2 regions of the Rhodococcus sp. FG69 genome follow, and region 2 is predicted to be linked to the other one. Evidence: riboswitches for the same ligand, from Rfam matches in the RefSeq annotation. Region 2 holds a riboswitch; the other holds the start of a gene.
The links. Region 2 has a riboswitch for thiamine pyrophosphate ahead of thiO (glycine oxidase ThiO). Riboswitches for the same ligand answer to the same signal wherever they lie in the genome.

Region 1 (7,826 bases), on a different contig from region 2:
CAGCTCCGTTGCCACCGCGGACGTCGGCACGGACGCCTCGTCGCCCGACAGATCTGCCATGGCACGCATGTATTCGCGCTCGGCAGGCGTCGCACGCTCGTAGCGGGACCCGAAGAACCCGACGGCCAGTTCCTCCTCGGCCGTGGGCGCCGCGACTCGAACGTCCTCGGCTGTGATCGGCGACTCCGCCGCCAGATCCCACGTCGCCTTGCCGTACGCCTGCACGAAATACGGGTATCCGTCGGCAGATGCGTACAGAGCGTCGAGCGCCTCGGTCGTGTATTCGACATCTTCCCGATCGGCGGGCGCGATCAGCGCAAGGTCCGCAGCTGCCCGTTCCAGTCTGCCGATCCGGTGATAGCTGAACAGCCGCTCCGAGTAGCTCTTCGACGCGGACAACACAGCGGGCAGGTGCGGAAGACCCGCGCCGACGATGATCAGCGGAGCGGTGTCCTGGCTCAGCTCATGACACGCAGCGCACAGAGCGGAGATGTCCGCCGGTCCCAGATCCTGCATCTCGTCGATGAAGATCGCAATGCCCACGCCGACATCGCCGGCCAGGGACGAAGCGTCGAGAAGAAGTTCCACCAAGTCGATCTCGATGTCACCGGAGTCGGCACGACCGGTCTTCGCCGGAACGTCGATCCCGGGTTGCCAGCGTTCCCTCATGCCCTTGTCCGCTGACGCGCGCAGCGCGAATGCCTTGAGCACACCGAGGAACTCGTCGACACGCTCCGGGTCCCGGTGCGACGCCGCGATACCTCGAACCGCCATATGCAGCGCCGACGACAGCGGGCGTCGCAATTCCTGATCGGGTCTCGCCTCGATCTTTCCGGTTCCCCACCCGCGCGCGACGGCGGCGGATCGCAGGTGGTTGAGCAGAACCGTCTTCCCGACGCCTCGCAGCCCCGTCAGAACGACACTGCGTTCAGGTCGACCTCGGGTGATGCGTTCGAGGACGACATCGAATGCGTCCAGCTGCTTCTTACGACCTGCGAGCTCGGGTGGGCGCTGACCTGCGCCGGGAGCGTAGGGGTTACGCACGGGGTCCATGGGGCCAAAGTAACAACAGTGATAGCGAATTATGCGGACATCTAGCTCGTGTCCTAGAGAGCCTTATGGACGACTATCAGCTCTGTTGCACAATCTTGGGCACTCTACGGCAATGACTAGATATTGATAGACAGTCCAATGCTTGCATGTCGGCGGCGCCTGCGGCTACATTGGCGTCCGTGAAGCGCATTCTCGTAGTACGCCGCCGTAGCGGGGTCTAATTCGGACCGACCCCTCGCTGCGGGTCGTCGTGCTGCCTCGGTCCTTCCTTCACATCCGGAAAGACCATCATCATGAACGCTCTCACGTCTCCCATCTCGAACGATTCCTTTGCCGCTCGATTCGGCGCCCCACTCCCACGCGACCTGCGGAAGCACGCCGAGGGTATGAGCTGGACCAACTTCACGCAGCAGTTCGCCGCAGCATCAGGACCCATCCGCCTCGGGAGCTGGGATTCCAGCACCGCGCGGGGTGGACGGACCTCCTTCGCCGCCAGCTTCGGAATCGGCGACTCGATCCACTCCGCGAGCACAACCGCATACGGCCCGATCGACGCGCTGACCTCGATGCTCTACGACGCCGGCATCCATCTCGAGATCATCTCGTTCCACCAGCAAACCCTTCCCTCCCCCGAGCACAGAGATCGCACCGCCACCTTCGTCCTCGCCGAGTTCGACGGCCGTCAGCGCTGGTCGATGGCAATCGAATCCGGAGCCACCGAATCCTCGATCCGCGCGATCATCGGCGCTGCAAACATGCTGCACGGCTGACAATCGGTCCCTCTATCCATATCTACCTCATCTGCTAGATGTGGATAGAGGGTCACATAGACGCTTGCTAGCTCGATCTACGGCTCTCTTTGTCACGAGCTAGATTGACGTAGAAGCCCCTACGGCATCTCCATCGTCTGCGCGCGCTGAATCTCGACAACCGCGCGCCGAGTGTATACATCGGCGGCGGCATTACGCCTGACCAGCAGATCCGCGATGATCAGCACCGCATGCTCTGCGCGCGGACTCGGGCGATTCCCCTCGGTATCAGCCACCCCGAGCGCACCCGTCAGCACCTCGACGAACCCTTGTACGTCGAGATCGGGATACCACTCGACGGCTGACCGGACAGCACTGGACAGCGCATCCTGTACGTCCTCACCTGTCAGTCCATCGGGATGCAGTTCCTCCAGGAGAGACCTGACCATTTCGGCGTGAATGGCTCCAACCTGCGCGTGATCCTCGGACGACAGCTTCTCGACGGCGTCGGCGAACGCGACCTTCGCCTTGACCCGAGCAGAGCCGATCGCGTCTTCGGTTGCGCGGGCGATCGCACGCACTGTCGGTGGCCACTCGGGCGTTGGAATCACCCATCGATTCTCGCAGGCGGTTCCGACAGGTGGTTACATGTAACTGTGATTCCTACTAATGTGGGTTCATGGAAACAGTCTACGAGCGAACGACCGTCGTCAACGAGGGCATGCGGCTGGCGGTGTTCGAGACGGGCAACCCCGACGGTGACACGATCGTGCTGGTGCACGGCTGGCCCGATACCCACGAACTGTGGAGCCACATCGTGCCGTTGCTTGCCGACAAGTTTCGCGTCATCACCTACGACTCCCGCGGTGCGGGGGAGAGCACGGTGCCGCAGGAGCGCGCGGCGTATCGCCTGAGCAGCCTGGCCTCCGACTTCTACGCGGTTCTCGACGCCGTCAGTCCTGGCCGGCCGGTGCACGTCCTTGCGCACGACTGGGGTGCCGTCGAGGTATGGGAGGCCGCAGCCGAGCCGCGCGCAATCGATCGAATCGCTTCGTACACATCCATTTCGGGGCCGAATCTCGATCACCTCGCCATGTGGTCGCGTGCACGGCTCACCACACCGTCGTGGACCGGACTGAAGCAGGTGTTCGCGCAGCTGCGCGCATCCTGGTACACGGTGACGTTCCACATTCCCGGCCTGTCGACGCTGCGGATCAAGCGCCAGTTCGCCAAGGGGTGGCCCGCATTCCTGCAGGAGTTCTCGAACGTCGACCCTGCCCTCGTGACACAGAACCCGACGCTGTTCTCCGACGCAAGCAACGGGACGAATCTCTATCGCGCCAACCTGATTCCACGAATGTTGAACCCCAGGGAACGCTACGTCGATGTCCCGGTGCAGTTGATCATCAACACCGAGGACGTGGCGGTGCGCCCCTACCACTACGAAGACACGCACCGGTGGGTGAAGAATCTGACCCGCAACGACATCCCAGCAGGGCACTGGTCACCCATCTCGCATGCGGCCGAGATCGCTGCACTGACGGACGAGTTCATCGAGTCCCTCTCTCGGTGAGGCGGTCCCGCAACGTCCCGGGCGCATAGTCGCGCCGAAACAGCCCTCGCGACTGCAGGATCGGGACAACCTGGTCCACAAAGTCCTCCAAACCCGCGGGATACAGTGGAGGCATCAGATTGAAGCCGTCGGCGGCACCGCCGCTGACCCAGGCCTCCATCTCGTCCGCGATCGATTCAGGAGTGCCGATCATCGTCGCGTGCCCGCCACCAGCAGCAAGCGTGCCGAGAAGCTCACGCACGGTTGGCTTGTCCTTGGCGACGATCCGCAGAATGGTCTCGTAGCGTCCATGCGGACCCGTGAACTCCTCGACAGGTGGGAGCGTGGGAACCGGCGCGTCCAGTTCCCACTCCCGGCAATCCTGTTCGATGTACATGCCCAGCTGACGCAGTGACTGCTCCACGGGGAGTAACGCATCGAGATCGGCCTTCTTCGCGTGCGCTTCGGCCATGGTCGAACCGATGTACGTGACGAGGCCGGGCATGATGCCGACCGAATCGGCGTCGCGGCCGGCCTTGTCGATTCGAGTCTTCACATCGGCGTAATAGCCGGCCCCCGAATCGATATCGTAGGCCACCGCGTAGATCGCCTCGGCGTATCGCGCCGCGAGATCCCGCCCTTCTCCCGACGCACCGGCCTGGAACAGCACCGGTCGTCCCTGCGGCGAGCGAGGGACCGTCAATGGACCGTCGACTCGAAAGTACTTGCCCACGTGATCGATCGAATGCACCCCGCCAGGGTCCGCATACTGACCATCGCGATCGAGCTTCAGGGCGTCGCCGTCCCAGCTGTCCCACAGCGCAAGAGCGACCTCGACGAACTCCTCGGCGCGCGCGTACCGCTCTGCACGCGAGGGTATCTCGGTGAATCCGTGATTGCGGGCTTCGGCGTCGAACATCGAGGTGACGACGTTCCACCCCGCACGCCCGCCGCTGATGTGATCGAGTGAGGCGAGCAGCCGGGCAGCATGGAACGGTGTATAGAAGGTGGTGGACACCGTCGTCACCAATCCTATGTGTGACGTCACCTTCGCCATCGCCGTCAGCGCGGTGATGGGTTCGAAGAACCAGGTTCCCGCTCCCGCCGGATCACGCACCGAATGACCGTCGGCGAAGAATACCGCGTCGAGCTTCCCTCGCTCAGCAGTCTGCGCGAGCTCCTCGTAGTAGCCGATGTCGCCGAGATCCTCGACGCGAGAGCTCGGATGGCGCCACGCAGCGCTGTGGTGGCCGCAACCGAACAGAAATGCGTTGAGATGCAGCATCGTTCAGTCCTTGACCAGTCCGCCGTCCACCACGAGATTCTGTCCGGTCACCGACCTCGACCACGGTGATGCGAAGAACAGCAGTGCATCGGCGAATTCCGCGGGCGTCACCACTCGCTGCAGGGGAGTCGACGCAGCAATCATGTCGAACACCTCCTCCGGCGTCGCCGCGCTGGCGTCGGTGGTACGGAGCAATCCACCGGATACCATGTTGACGGTGATGCCGTCCATGCCGAGATCGGCTGCGAGCGTGCGAGTCAGGGACAGCAGGGCCGCTTTCGCCGCCGTGTAGTCGTGGTACGGAACCACCGGGTTCTGAAAGAGATTGGTTCCGACGTTGATGATGCGGCCGAAACCCGCGGCTCGCATTCCGGGCACCGCACGCTGGGTCGTCGTCAACGCTCCTCGAACAGTTCCCTGGAATTGCGCATCGAACTGCTCCCACGAAATGGTGTCGGCCTTGCTTCGGGCGTCGCCGTCGAACGAGAAGTCGGCGAGGGCGTTGTTGACGACGGTAGTAACCGTGGTTCCGAAGTGCTGCTCGGCGGCCGTGAAGAGCGCGTCGACCTCGTGGGCGACAGTGATGTCGGCCTGTACGGCCAACCCACCGATCTCCGCAGCGAGCTGCTCGGCCGACAACGCGCTGGCGCGATAGTTCACGACGACGCGTGCCCCCTGGTGTGCAAATGCTCGCGCGATCGAGGTCCCGAGTCCTCGTCCTGCGCCGGTGACCACAACGGTCTGCTTGTCGAAATTCATGCGCTCCCTCTCGCTCGCTGGTCGACATGCGGCGGCGGAGAAGACAATGCACCCGTGCGGATGCAGACATCCCTACGCTGGTGTTGACCAGATCAGGTTCGACGGGTGTGATCTCAGCCGCTTCGGTGCGGCACCCCGTGTCGCCGACGAGTGTACATCTCGGGCTCTGTACCTGTATCTAGCGCTGGCAGTAGAGATGAATATAGGCTCCTACGATGCCCGAACGAGAGTACGTCGAATACTGGTTGGACGAGAACGTCGTGCTCGTCCTCGACAACCGCGTCGTCGAAATCTTCGATGCCTCACAGAAGACCGTCTCGGGTCGACCACGCTGGCACGTCGCGCACATCGGAGTCGACGCGAAGCCCCGTGGCGGCGGCCTACGCGTCAAGATCGGCGCACGCTTGCCCGACGACTCGATGTCGTACCTCGGCGGGCAAGCGGTGTTCGACGTCCCGGAGGACAAGGTCCCGCATGTGCTGGCATTCTTCGACCGCGCGAAACACGCCAGAGGCTGACTGCGATCCGGTTGCCGGGCACCGGTTCCCTAACCGAAGACAGCCCACCCGTGGGCCGGCACCGAGTTCCACCCCGCGTGTTCGGCTGCTTCCCCTGCCACGATCTCACCGGACACGCGATAGTCGACCGCCTCGTTCCCGAGGTTGAGAGCGACATACAGCGCGTTCTCGGCATCGAACGCCCGGTAGAGCATTGCTGTGTTGGTCAGCTCGAGAGTCTCGGTGCGTGCGTGGTGCAACCAGGGATTGCGTCTGCGTAGACCGATCAACTCCTGATGCAAGTGGAAGATCGGCCACCCACCCGGATCGAGTTGTTCTTTCACCATGGGGAATTCGGGACGAACATCGTCGTCGCCACCGACGCGCTCCTCCTTGACACCACGGAAACCCTGCTCGTCGCCGTAATAGATCATCGGCGTTCCACCGGTCGTGAACAGCACGACCTGGGCGTGCGCGAGGTGCCGTTCGTCGGTGATCGTGCTGGCAATCCGGTTCACGTCGTGGTTGCCGATGAACGTCGCCGGTACGAACGTGTCCATCCAGTCGTTGTGGCGGCCCAGAGCATGGGAAAGCTCGAAGAAGTTCTCCTCGACGATGCCGCTCCACGTCGCCTTCCACAGTTCGTACTGTGTCACCGAATCCAGTGAACTCGACGTCACTATCGCGGCGTAGTCGCCGTGTATGACCTCGCCGAGGAAGTATGCGTTCGGATGCTTCTCCCGGACGCGGGGGATCACCGCACTCCAGAACTTCGGCGGCACAGCGTATGCCGCGTCCAACCTCCAACCGTCGGCGCCGCGGCTCAGCCAGTGATCCATCACGTCGGCGACGTAGTCCTGCACTTCGGCGCTGTCATGATCGAGCGTGACGAGCTCATCGTGGCCTTCGAAGGTGCGATGCTTCGGCCGGCCCGACGACCTGTCGATCTGGAACCACGACCCGGCGCCCTCGCGTAGCTCCTGCTGAAATTTCGGAAATCCCTGTCCCACATGGTTGAAGACACCGTCGAGCATCACCTTCAGACCACGACCGTGTGCCGCATCGATCAGAGCATCGAAGTCGGCCTCGGTACCGAGCCTGGAATCGATGCGGAGATGGTCGATGGTCTCGTACCCGTGCCCCTCCGAGGCGAAGATCGGGCCGAGCGCGATTCCAGATGCTCCGAGTTCGATTGCGTAGTCGAGCCATTCGACGACCTTGAGAAGACGGTGCTCGTCGGCCATGGACTCGCCGTCCCAATCACGGACCGGTGCGCCAGCAAAACCGAGCGGGTAGACGTGCCACCAGATCGCGTGTTCGACCCATGAAGGACTCATACGTGAACCACCGAATCGCGGTCGAGCTCGGCGGCACCGGTGTGTCCGGAAAGGCTGGTGACAAGATCGAATTCGGCCAGAATGCAGCGCAGGACGTGCTCGACGCCTTCCTGACCGCCGAGGGCGAGTCCGTAGAGGAACGGCCTACCGAGCAGCACCGCATCGGCGCCGAGCGCGAGGGCCTTCGCCATGTCGGCACCGGTCCTCACACCGGAGTCGAACAGAACCGTCAGGTGTTCGCCGACGGCGTCCACGATCTCGGGTAGGGCATCCAACGATGCTCGGGCACCGTCGATCTGACGACCACCATGGTTCGATACGACGATACCGTCGACACCGTGATCGAGGGCCAGACGTGCATCTCCGACGGTGCAGATGCCCTTCAGTACGATCGGCCCATCCCAATGCTCGCGAAGGAAGGCCAGCTGTGACCAACTCAGCCCGGGATTCGGGAACATCTGAGCCCAGTGCATCGCAGCGGCAACGGGATTGGCTTCGACTGACTGCTCGAGGCCGGCTTGGAATGCGGGATCGGTCAGGTAGTTCTCGATTCCCAGATTGGCCAGGAACGGGAGGTAGCCGCGGTCGAGATCC
Region 2 (7,826 bases):
CAACTCCGTTGATACCGGAACCGCGCACGGCGAGCACCCGATGCTGCGCCTGGAAGTACACGGTCGAGAACGACACCTCCTCCTTGCGGGCGCACGTGATGGTCATGGTCTTGACCACGACATCCACCGTCGAATCCTGCAGTGCCTCTACGCGTTCGGCGGACGTGAGGATTCTGAAGTCGACGCGCTCGGGATCGCCGAAGAGGTCGCGTGCGATCTCGCGGGCGATGTCGACATCGAATCCGACGAGCTTGCCCGTCATCGGATCGAGAAAGCTGAACAGATTGCTGCCGGTATCGAGACCCACGATCAGTCGCCCCCGCTCCCGCACGGCGTCCACCGTCGGAGTCGGTGGTGCGTTCTCTGCGGCCATTCCGGCCGGTGTCGGACGAAGGCTGGCAGTGGGTCTGGCGCACTGGGGTTCGGTGGAGCCGGGCTCGGGAGCATCGGTGGGCGGGCCTGCACCGTCGGGAAGCGGTGGCTCGGTGTAGCTGATCTCGGCCTCGGGCGGCAGTGCTGGAGTGGCCACGCAGCCCGTGGTGAGGATGCCGACGAGTATCAGTGTCAGGAGTGCAAGGAGTTTGTTCACAGGTACTCACGCAACCTCGGGATGAGGCCGACGGCCAGCGTCGCTGCCGCGGCGATCGTGAGAACAACTGCGCCCGAGGGCAATCCGGTCAGAGAGGACTTGGCGCGTTCCACGTTGCCGCGAAGTTCGCCTCGTGCGTTCTCGATACCATCGATCAACATCTCGTCGAGTGCATCGAACTGGAAGGCCGAATCGACCACCCCACTCCCCGTCGCAATCGTGACCGCAGTGTTGAAGTCACCGACGGCCAATGCACCGTCGATCCGCTCGTGAGCCGTCTGCCATTTGGCGAGCGATTGGGTCATCGCCGCGTCATCCTCGAACAATTCTCCGAGTTTACGTGTGTTCTCGTCGAATTCGGCGTCGTACTCCCGTGCACTTCCTCGGCGGACGAGGTTGAGGGTCTCGTCGGATCGGGCCTGCTGCGCGAGAATGAAACCGGTGGTCAATTTCTGCAGCGGCGTGACGCCTCGGTCGAGGGCGCGATCGGTCGCAGTTGCCGAGATCAGACCGGCCACCAACATCCACCCGAGCAGAATCGCGACCATCGCCGAGGCCGTCAGAAATCCTAGGTTCAGCGTGCGGTGCGTCCGAGCTGACAGGTATATCTGAGCCAGTACCAGCAGCGCGAGAGTCACGACGATCATTCCGATGGCGAACACGGGTGGATTGACGAATCGCTCCTGATCGGTCGACACACGCGAAGCCTGCTCGGTGTACAGCCGTTCAGCCCGGGGGAGGAGCGAGGTCTGCATCAAGGTCGACGCCTCGCCCAGGTACGACGCGCCGACCGGGTTGCCGCTGCGATTGTTGGACCGGGCCGTCTCCACCAGGCCGGTGTATACCGGCAAGGCAGCCCCGATCTCGGTCAGCGCGGTGCGGGCCTCGTCGTCGGTCTCGCCGAGACCGCCGGACGCGCGAATGATCTCGGCCCCGGCCTCACCGATGGCCTGGGCGTAGCGATCGCGAACCTCCTGCGGTTCCAGGCCGCCGGAGATGAATGCCGTCGACGCTGCGGCATCCGCGACCGACAGGGCGCCGTAGAGGTTCTGAGCCGAATTGGCCAGTGGCTCTGTGCGCACCAGCAACGAGTCGAGTGTTTCGGCTCGGTCGGACACCGCCCCCGCTGTCACGAAACCGGTTCCGACGGTCGCCAGAACCAGGAGCACTCCGAGAGCGATCATGCGCACCGGCGTCGACCGCGCCAGCCGCTGCAGCTCGCGTCTCGAGTCGCTTCCCGAGGACGAAGCTGCTGTCGTGGGAGGTACGGCAGCAGTGGGTGTCGTGCCGACCACATTCACAGGTTCGAGCATATAAGTTCCGGGCCGTCACGCGTACGTGGACGGGGAAGACCCACGAAGAACGGTCCCCTAAGGTAGTGCAGTATGCGCGGCGACGGTGACGGGTGGGTAGTCGGAGAGAACGGCACGCGACACTGGGGTAAGCATGGTGCCGCAGGCCTGCTGCTTCGCGCGCCCTCGGCCGACGGCGAGCCGACGGTGTTGCTCCAGCATCGCGCCTTGTGGAGTCATCAGGGTGGCACGTGGGCCCTCCCTGGCGGCGCGAAGGACTCCCACGAGAGCAGCGTCGTCGCCGCAGTACGCGAGGCTGACGAGGAAGCGGGAATCGGCTCCGAGCGGTTGCACGTTCGCGGTGAGAAGGTCACCGCACGGGTCGCGAGCGGGTGGTCCTACACAACGGTGTTCGCGGACGCGGAAGTACAGCTGGACACGACGCCGAACGGCGAAAGTACGGAATTGCGCTGGGTCCCTGAGGCGATGGTCGATCAGCTGCCGCTTCATCCGGGTTTCGCCGCCAGCTGGCCGGCGTTGCGCTCGGAGCCTCTTCGGGTGCTTCTGGACACTGCGAACGTTCTCGGGTCACGTCCCGATGGCTGGTGGAAGGACCGAAGCGGCGCGACGAATGCACTGCTGACCTCGCTTGCGGACGTGCTGCCGCGCACCGTCGAGCTACCCGGTGGGAGTTTCGGGTGGTTGAGGGAAATCGAAGCGGTACTCGAAGGCGAAGCGCGGGCAGCGCAGTTCGAGGATATGCGTATCCCCGTATTTCACGCGTCGGGCAGTGGCGACGACGAACTCGCCCGGCGAGCCCACGAAGGATCCGCCTTGACCGCGCTCGTCACCGCGGACCGCGGACTCAGAGCACGACTGCCGACGACGGTGCATGTCCTGTCGCCGTCGACCGTACTCGGCTGGCTGGACTAGCTTCGTTTGAGCTTCTGTGACAGTTCCTGTGCTGCGGCCTGCGGATCCCGTGCTTGCGTGATGGCACGGACCACGACGATCCGATCCGCACCGGCGGCGAGGACTTCGTCGACATTGCCGGCGTCGACGCCGCCGATGGCGAACCAGGGGCGCGAGGGTGCGGATTCGGCGGTGCTGCGCAGAAGCTCGAGTCCGGCCGCCGTGCGGTTCGGCTTGGTGGGCGTCGCCCACACCGGTCCCGTCGCGAAGTAGTCGACGCCGTCCTCGATGGCGGCCAGACTCGCCTGGTTGCGATTCTGCGTCGAACGACCGATGACGACGTCGGGCCCGAGGATCTGTCGCGCATAGTGCACGGGCAGGTCGTTCTGACCGAGATGCAGCACGTCGGCATTCGACGCCAACGCGAGATCCGCCCGATCGTTCACGGCCAGCAGCGCACCGTGACGCCGGGTAGCGGCAGACAGAATCGCCAGCGCAGCGAGCTCGTCCTTGGCTTCGAGGGGACCGAACTCCCGCTCACCGGCCGAATTCTTGTCGCGGAGCTGAATGATGTCGACGCCGCCGGAGAGCGCAGCCTCGGCGAACTGGGCGAGGTCGCCGAGCTCGCGCCTGGCGTCGGTGCATAGATACAGGCGGGCCGAGGTCAACCGCTCGCGCGCCGATTCGTTACGGGAGCTCTGAGTGGGATACACAGTGCAAAGGTAGTCTGTGAGCAGTTGGTCGATACACGGGAGTCCTGGGGTACGCAGGGCTGAGAGTGGACACGCCGTCCTTACCGTCAATACCTGAACCGGATCATGCCGGCGCAGGGAGTGAGGTGGTTGTGAGATGTCCGGAACCTTGGCAGTCGTCGGCGGCGGTGTCATCGGCCTGGCGGTAGCAGTACGGGCCGCGCGTGACGGCTGGTCGGTGCGGTTGTACGACCCCGCCGTCGGATCAGGGGCGTCGTGGGTCGCGGGTGGCATGCTCGCTCCGTTGTCGGAAGGATGGCCGGGCGAACACGAACTGCTCGCACTGGGCGCGCACTCGTTGGCTCGGTGGCCGGAGTTCGCTCGTTCGCTTCCCAGTGACGTGTTCTCCTCGACCGGTTCGCTCACCGTTGCACTCGATGCCGCCGACGCCGAGGACCTGCGGACCATCGCCGAGTTCGTCGGGCAGCAGGGGCACGAGCTCGAGATCCTCGGTCGCGCGCAGATTCGTGAACTCGAACCCTCGCTGGCGCAGAACATTCGCCTCGGGCTTTTCGCGCCCACCGAAATGGCCGTCGACAATCGGGCTCTGATGGCCGCGTTGCGGGAAGCGGCAGCGGGAACAGAGATCATCGGCGAGGCGGTGACAGACCTGGACGCTCTCGACGCCGACCAGATCGTCGTCGCGGCCGGTGCGCAGACTGCGGCATTGCTTCCTGGAATGCCGGTTCGCGCCGTGAAAGGCGAGATTCTCCGGCTGCGTCGTCGCCCGAGTGCGGGTAGCGCCCCCACCCGCACGATTCGCGGCTGCGTGCACGGCCGTCCCATCTACCTCGTTCCGCGCGGCGATGGACTGGTAGTCGGCGCCACGCAGTACGAATCAGGTCAGGACACACAGGTCACCGTCGCCGGGGTGCGCGACCTCATCGCCGACGCCGAACGACTCATGCCGAGCATCGGTGAATACGAACTGTTCGAGAGCGCGGCGGGACTGCGACCGATGAGCCCCGACGGACTACCCGTCATCGGGCGACTCTCCGAACGCGTCATCGTCGCATCAGGGCACGGTCGCAACGGAATCCTGTTGGCGCCCATCACCGCAGACGCAGTCTCCGCGCTCCTCGGCGGCGACACACTCCCCGAAGCCAAGGCAGCAGATCCATCCCGATTCGAACCGTCCTTGGACCGAAAGGTTAGGAAAAAGTGATCACTGTCAACGGCGAAGAACACGCCCTGCCCGAAAACTTCACCATGCGGCAACTTCTCGCGCACCTGTCGATGCCGGAGAAAGGCATCGCTGTCGCAGTCGACGGCACGGTTCTCCCGAAGAGCCGCTGGGACGGCACCACCGTCGAAAAGGGCTGGTCCATCGAAATTCTCACGGCTGTGCAGGGTGGTTGAGCAGATGTCGGACGCATTGAAGATCGCAGACAAGGCCTTCGACTCCCGGCTCATCATGGGCACCGGGGGTGCAGCGAACCTCGCGGTGCTCGAGGATGCTCTCGTCGCGTCGGGCACCGAGCTGACCACCGTCGCGATGCGCCGCGTCGACGCTGCGGGCGGGACCGGGGTGCTCGATCTGCTGCGCAAGCTGAACATTGCTCCGCTGCCGAACACTGCGGGGTGTCGAGGCGCCGCCGAAGCCGTCCTGACCGCTCAGCTCGGCCGTGAAGCTCTCGAGACGAACTGGGTGAAGCTCGAAGTCATTGCCGACGAGCGGACCCTCCTGCCCGACGCGATCGAACTGGTCAAAGCCGCAGAACAACTCGTCGACGACGGCTTTCACGTCCTCCCGTACACCACCGACGATCCGGTGCTCGCGCGCAGGCTCGAGGACATCGGCTGCGTCGCCGTCATGCCGCTCGGAGCCCCGATCGGAACGGGTCTCGGCATCTCCAATCCGCACAACATCGAGATGATCGTCGACGCCGCGGCGGTGCCCGTCATCCTCGACGCGGGGATCGGGACCGCGAGCGATGCAGCGCTGGCAATGGAGTTGGGTTGCGACGCGGTGCTCCTCGCGACCGCTGTCACACGCGCGAAAGATCCCGCGTTGATGGCGTCGGCGATGCGGCATGCGGTGTCGGCGGGGTACGAGGCTCGTCGCGCTGGTCGGATTCCGAAACGGTTCTGGGCGCAGGCGAGTTCGCCTTCGGCGTAGTGGCACGGATAAGTGCATAGGGGTGCACTCAACCGTGCCGCTGGGCCGGGACGGCCCGCACCCGCCGCTGGGCCGGGACGGCCCGCACCCTGCCGTCATCCAAAAGGATGACCGAGGTCGAGACTCGCGGGCGATGTGCGCGGCCCCCTCGGTGCGAGAGAGTTACGGCCATGATCGAAGTGGCAGGACTGACCAAGCAATACGGAGCGGTGAAGGCTGTAGATGACCTCACCTTCACCGTCAAGCCAGGAATTGTGACCGGCTTCCTTGGACCCAACGGTGCGGGCAAGTCGACGACCATGCGGATGATCCTCGGATTGGACCGTCCCACCAGCGGACACGCCTTGATCGAGGGCAAGCCCTACAACCAACTCAAGCAGCCACTGCGTACCGTCGGAGCCCTTCTCGACGCCAAGTGGGTGCACCCCAACCGTTCCGCGCGAGCACATCTGGAATGGATGGCAGCGTCCAACGGGATTCCGAAGTCGCGAGTCGAAGAAGTCCTGCGGCTCGTCGGCCTGAGCGAGGTCGCCAAGAAGAACGCCGGTGGATTCTCGCTCGGTATGTCTCAGCGACTCGGACTTGCAGGTGCCCTGCTCGGAGATCCGAAGGTTCTGTTGTTCGACGAGCCGGTGAACGGCCTCGACCCCGAGGGCATCGTCTGGATTCGAAAGTTCATGCAGCGCCTCGCCGCCGAAGGTCGAACGGTGCTCGTGTCGAGTCACCTGTTGTCGGAGATGGCGCAAACCGCAGAGCATCTCGTGGTCATCGGCCGCGGAAGGCTCATCTCCGACTCATCGGTGCAGAGCTTCATCGATCACGCCTCCGAAGCATCGGTACGAGTTCGCAGTCCGCAGCTCGATGCGCTTCGTAGCGCGTTGACATCTGCGGGGCTCACGGTTCGCGAGCCGGGCGCCGGAAAAGAACTGCAGCCTTCGCTGGTCGTGGTCAACTCCACAACCGACGCCATCGGTGATATCGCAGGCAAGTCCGGCATCGTCTTGCACGAATTGTCCTCGCAGCGTGGATCGTTGGAGGAAGCGTTCATGAAGCTCACCGGCGACGACGTTCAATATCACGGCGCAGAAGCCGAATCCATGGGAGGTGCACTCTGATGGGTGTATTGGCAGCAGAACGTATCAAGATTACTTCGACGAGATCGCCGTGGTGGTGCACCATTGCCGTCGTCGTCCTCGGTCTGGGACTGGGCGCGATCGTCGGATTTACTTCGAAGTTGAGCCTCGACTCGTACAACAACGATGTGGCAGCAGGTAATACACCCGATTTCGAACCGTACCTTCCCACAGTGTTCGACGCAGTCGGAAGCGGCGTCGGGGGCTTCGGCGTCATGGTTCTGATGATCCTGGCCGCCCTGACGGTGACGAGCGAGTACCGGTTCGGTGTCATCAGGACGACGTTCCAGGCCATTCCGAACCGTACCTCGGTGTTGGCGGTGAAAGCGCTGTTGATCGGCGTCTTCGGCTTCGTGTTGAGCTTCGTCCTCGGCCTCGGCGCGTTCTATCTCGCGAAGGCGCTCGCCGGAGCGGACGCGGGAGCGTTGCTGAGCTTCGATGTGGACGGTACCTGGCGGGTCATCTACGGAACGGCCATCCTCGCGTTCCTGCAGATCGTCGTCGCCGTCGGCGTCGGCGCGCTCATCCGCCAGTCCGCCGGTGCGATTGCTCTGCTTCTCCTGTGGCCCTTGGTCATCGAGAATCTGTTCGGACTCTTCGGATCCTTCGGCCGTGCGATTCAGCCATTCCTTCCGTGGCTCAACGCGAGTCACTTCCTCGGATCCGACGGCGGGATCGACTTTCACTGGGGTCCGATCGGTAGCCTGATCTACTTCATCGCCTTCACTGCGATCGTGTTCGGGCTTGCGGTATTCGTGGTCAATCGTCGAGACGCCTGACCTGGTTGCAGCTAGGGTGCTTGCATGCGACGGATGAACCTACTTGCAAGTCTTGCAATCGGCGCTCTGGTACTGGCCGGTTGCTCGTCCTCCACGGATACATCCGAGGAGGCCGAGCAACCGGCCGTTTCCGTACCGTCTCCTATTTCGACGGCGGACGGCCAAGGCCTGGCCGACGCGATCACCGAGGATGCCGTCGTAGGTCATCTCGAGGAACTCGAGCGAATTGCGTCGGAGAACAACGGAAACC

Region 1: linked by a shared signal. The riboswitch ahead of ACODSO_RS01065 (3-oxoacyl-ACP reductase) and the one ahead of thiO (glycine oxidase ThiO) in region 2 are both predicted to bind thiamine pyrophosphate.

Annotation. Positions count from the first base shown of each region.
Region 1 covers NZ_JBMDIX010000001.1:220,732-228,557, reverse strand. The annotation lists gene ACODSO_RS01090 (ATP-binding protein) at 1-1,053, opposite strand, end outside; gene ACODSO_RS01085 (alpha-isopropylmalate synthase regulatory domain-containing protein) at 1,347-1,823, shown strand; gene ACODSO_RS01080 (hypothetical protein) at 1,943-2,413, opposite strand; gene ACODSO_RS01075 (alpha/beta fold hydrolase) at 2,482-3,375, shown strand; gene ACODSO_RS01070 (LLM class flavin-dependent oxidoreductase) at 3,353-4,639, opposite strand; gene ACODSO_RS01065 (3-oxoacyl-ACP reductase) at 4,643-5,398, opposite strand; TPP riboswitch at 5,451-5,546, opposite strand; gene ACODSO_RS01060 (hypothetical protein) at 5,614-5,916, shown strand; gene ACODSO_RS01055 (alpha-amylase family glycosyl hydrolase) at 5,946-7,232, opposite strand; gene ACODSO_RS01050 (alpha-hydroxy-acid oxidizing protein) at 7,229-7,826, opposite strand, start outside.
Region 2 covers NZ_JBMDIX010000004.1:11,995-19,820, forward strand. The annotation lists gene ACODSO_RS04915 (glutamate ABC transporter substrate-binding protein) at 1-589, opposite strand, end outside; gene ACODSO_RS04920 (hypothetical protein) at 586-1,890, opposite strand; gene ACODSO_RS04925 (NUDIX hydrolase) at 1,975-2,814, shown strand; gene thiE (thiamine phosphate synthase) at 2,811-3,506, opposite strand; TPP riboswitch at 3,532-3,643, shown strand; gene thiO (glycine oxidase ThiO) at 3,643-4,710, shown strand; gene thiS (sulfur carrier protein ThiS) at 4,707-4,904, shown strand; gene ACODSO_RS04945 (thiazole synthase) at 4,909-5,664, shown strand; gene ACODSO_RS04950 (ABC transporter ATP-binding protein) at 5,835-6,779, shown strand; gene ACODSO_RS04955 (ABC transporter permease) at 6,779-7,576, shown strand; gene ACODSO_RS04960 (M28 family peptidase) at 7,601-7,826, shown strand, end outside.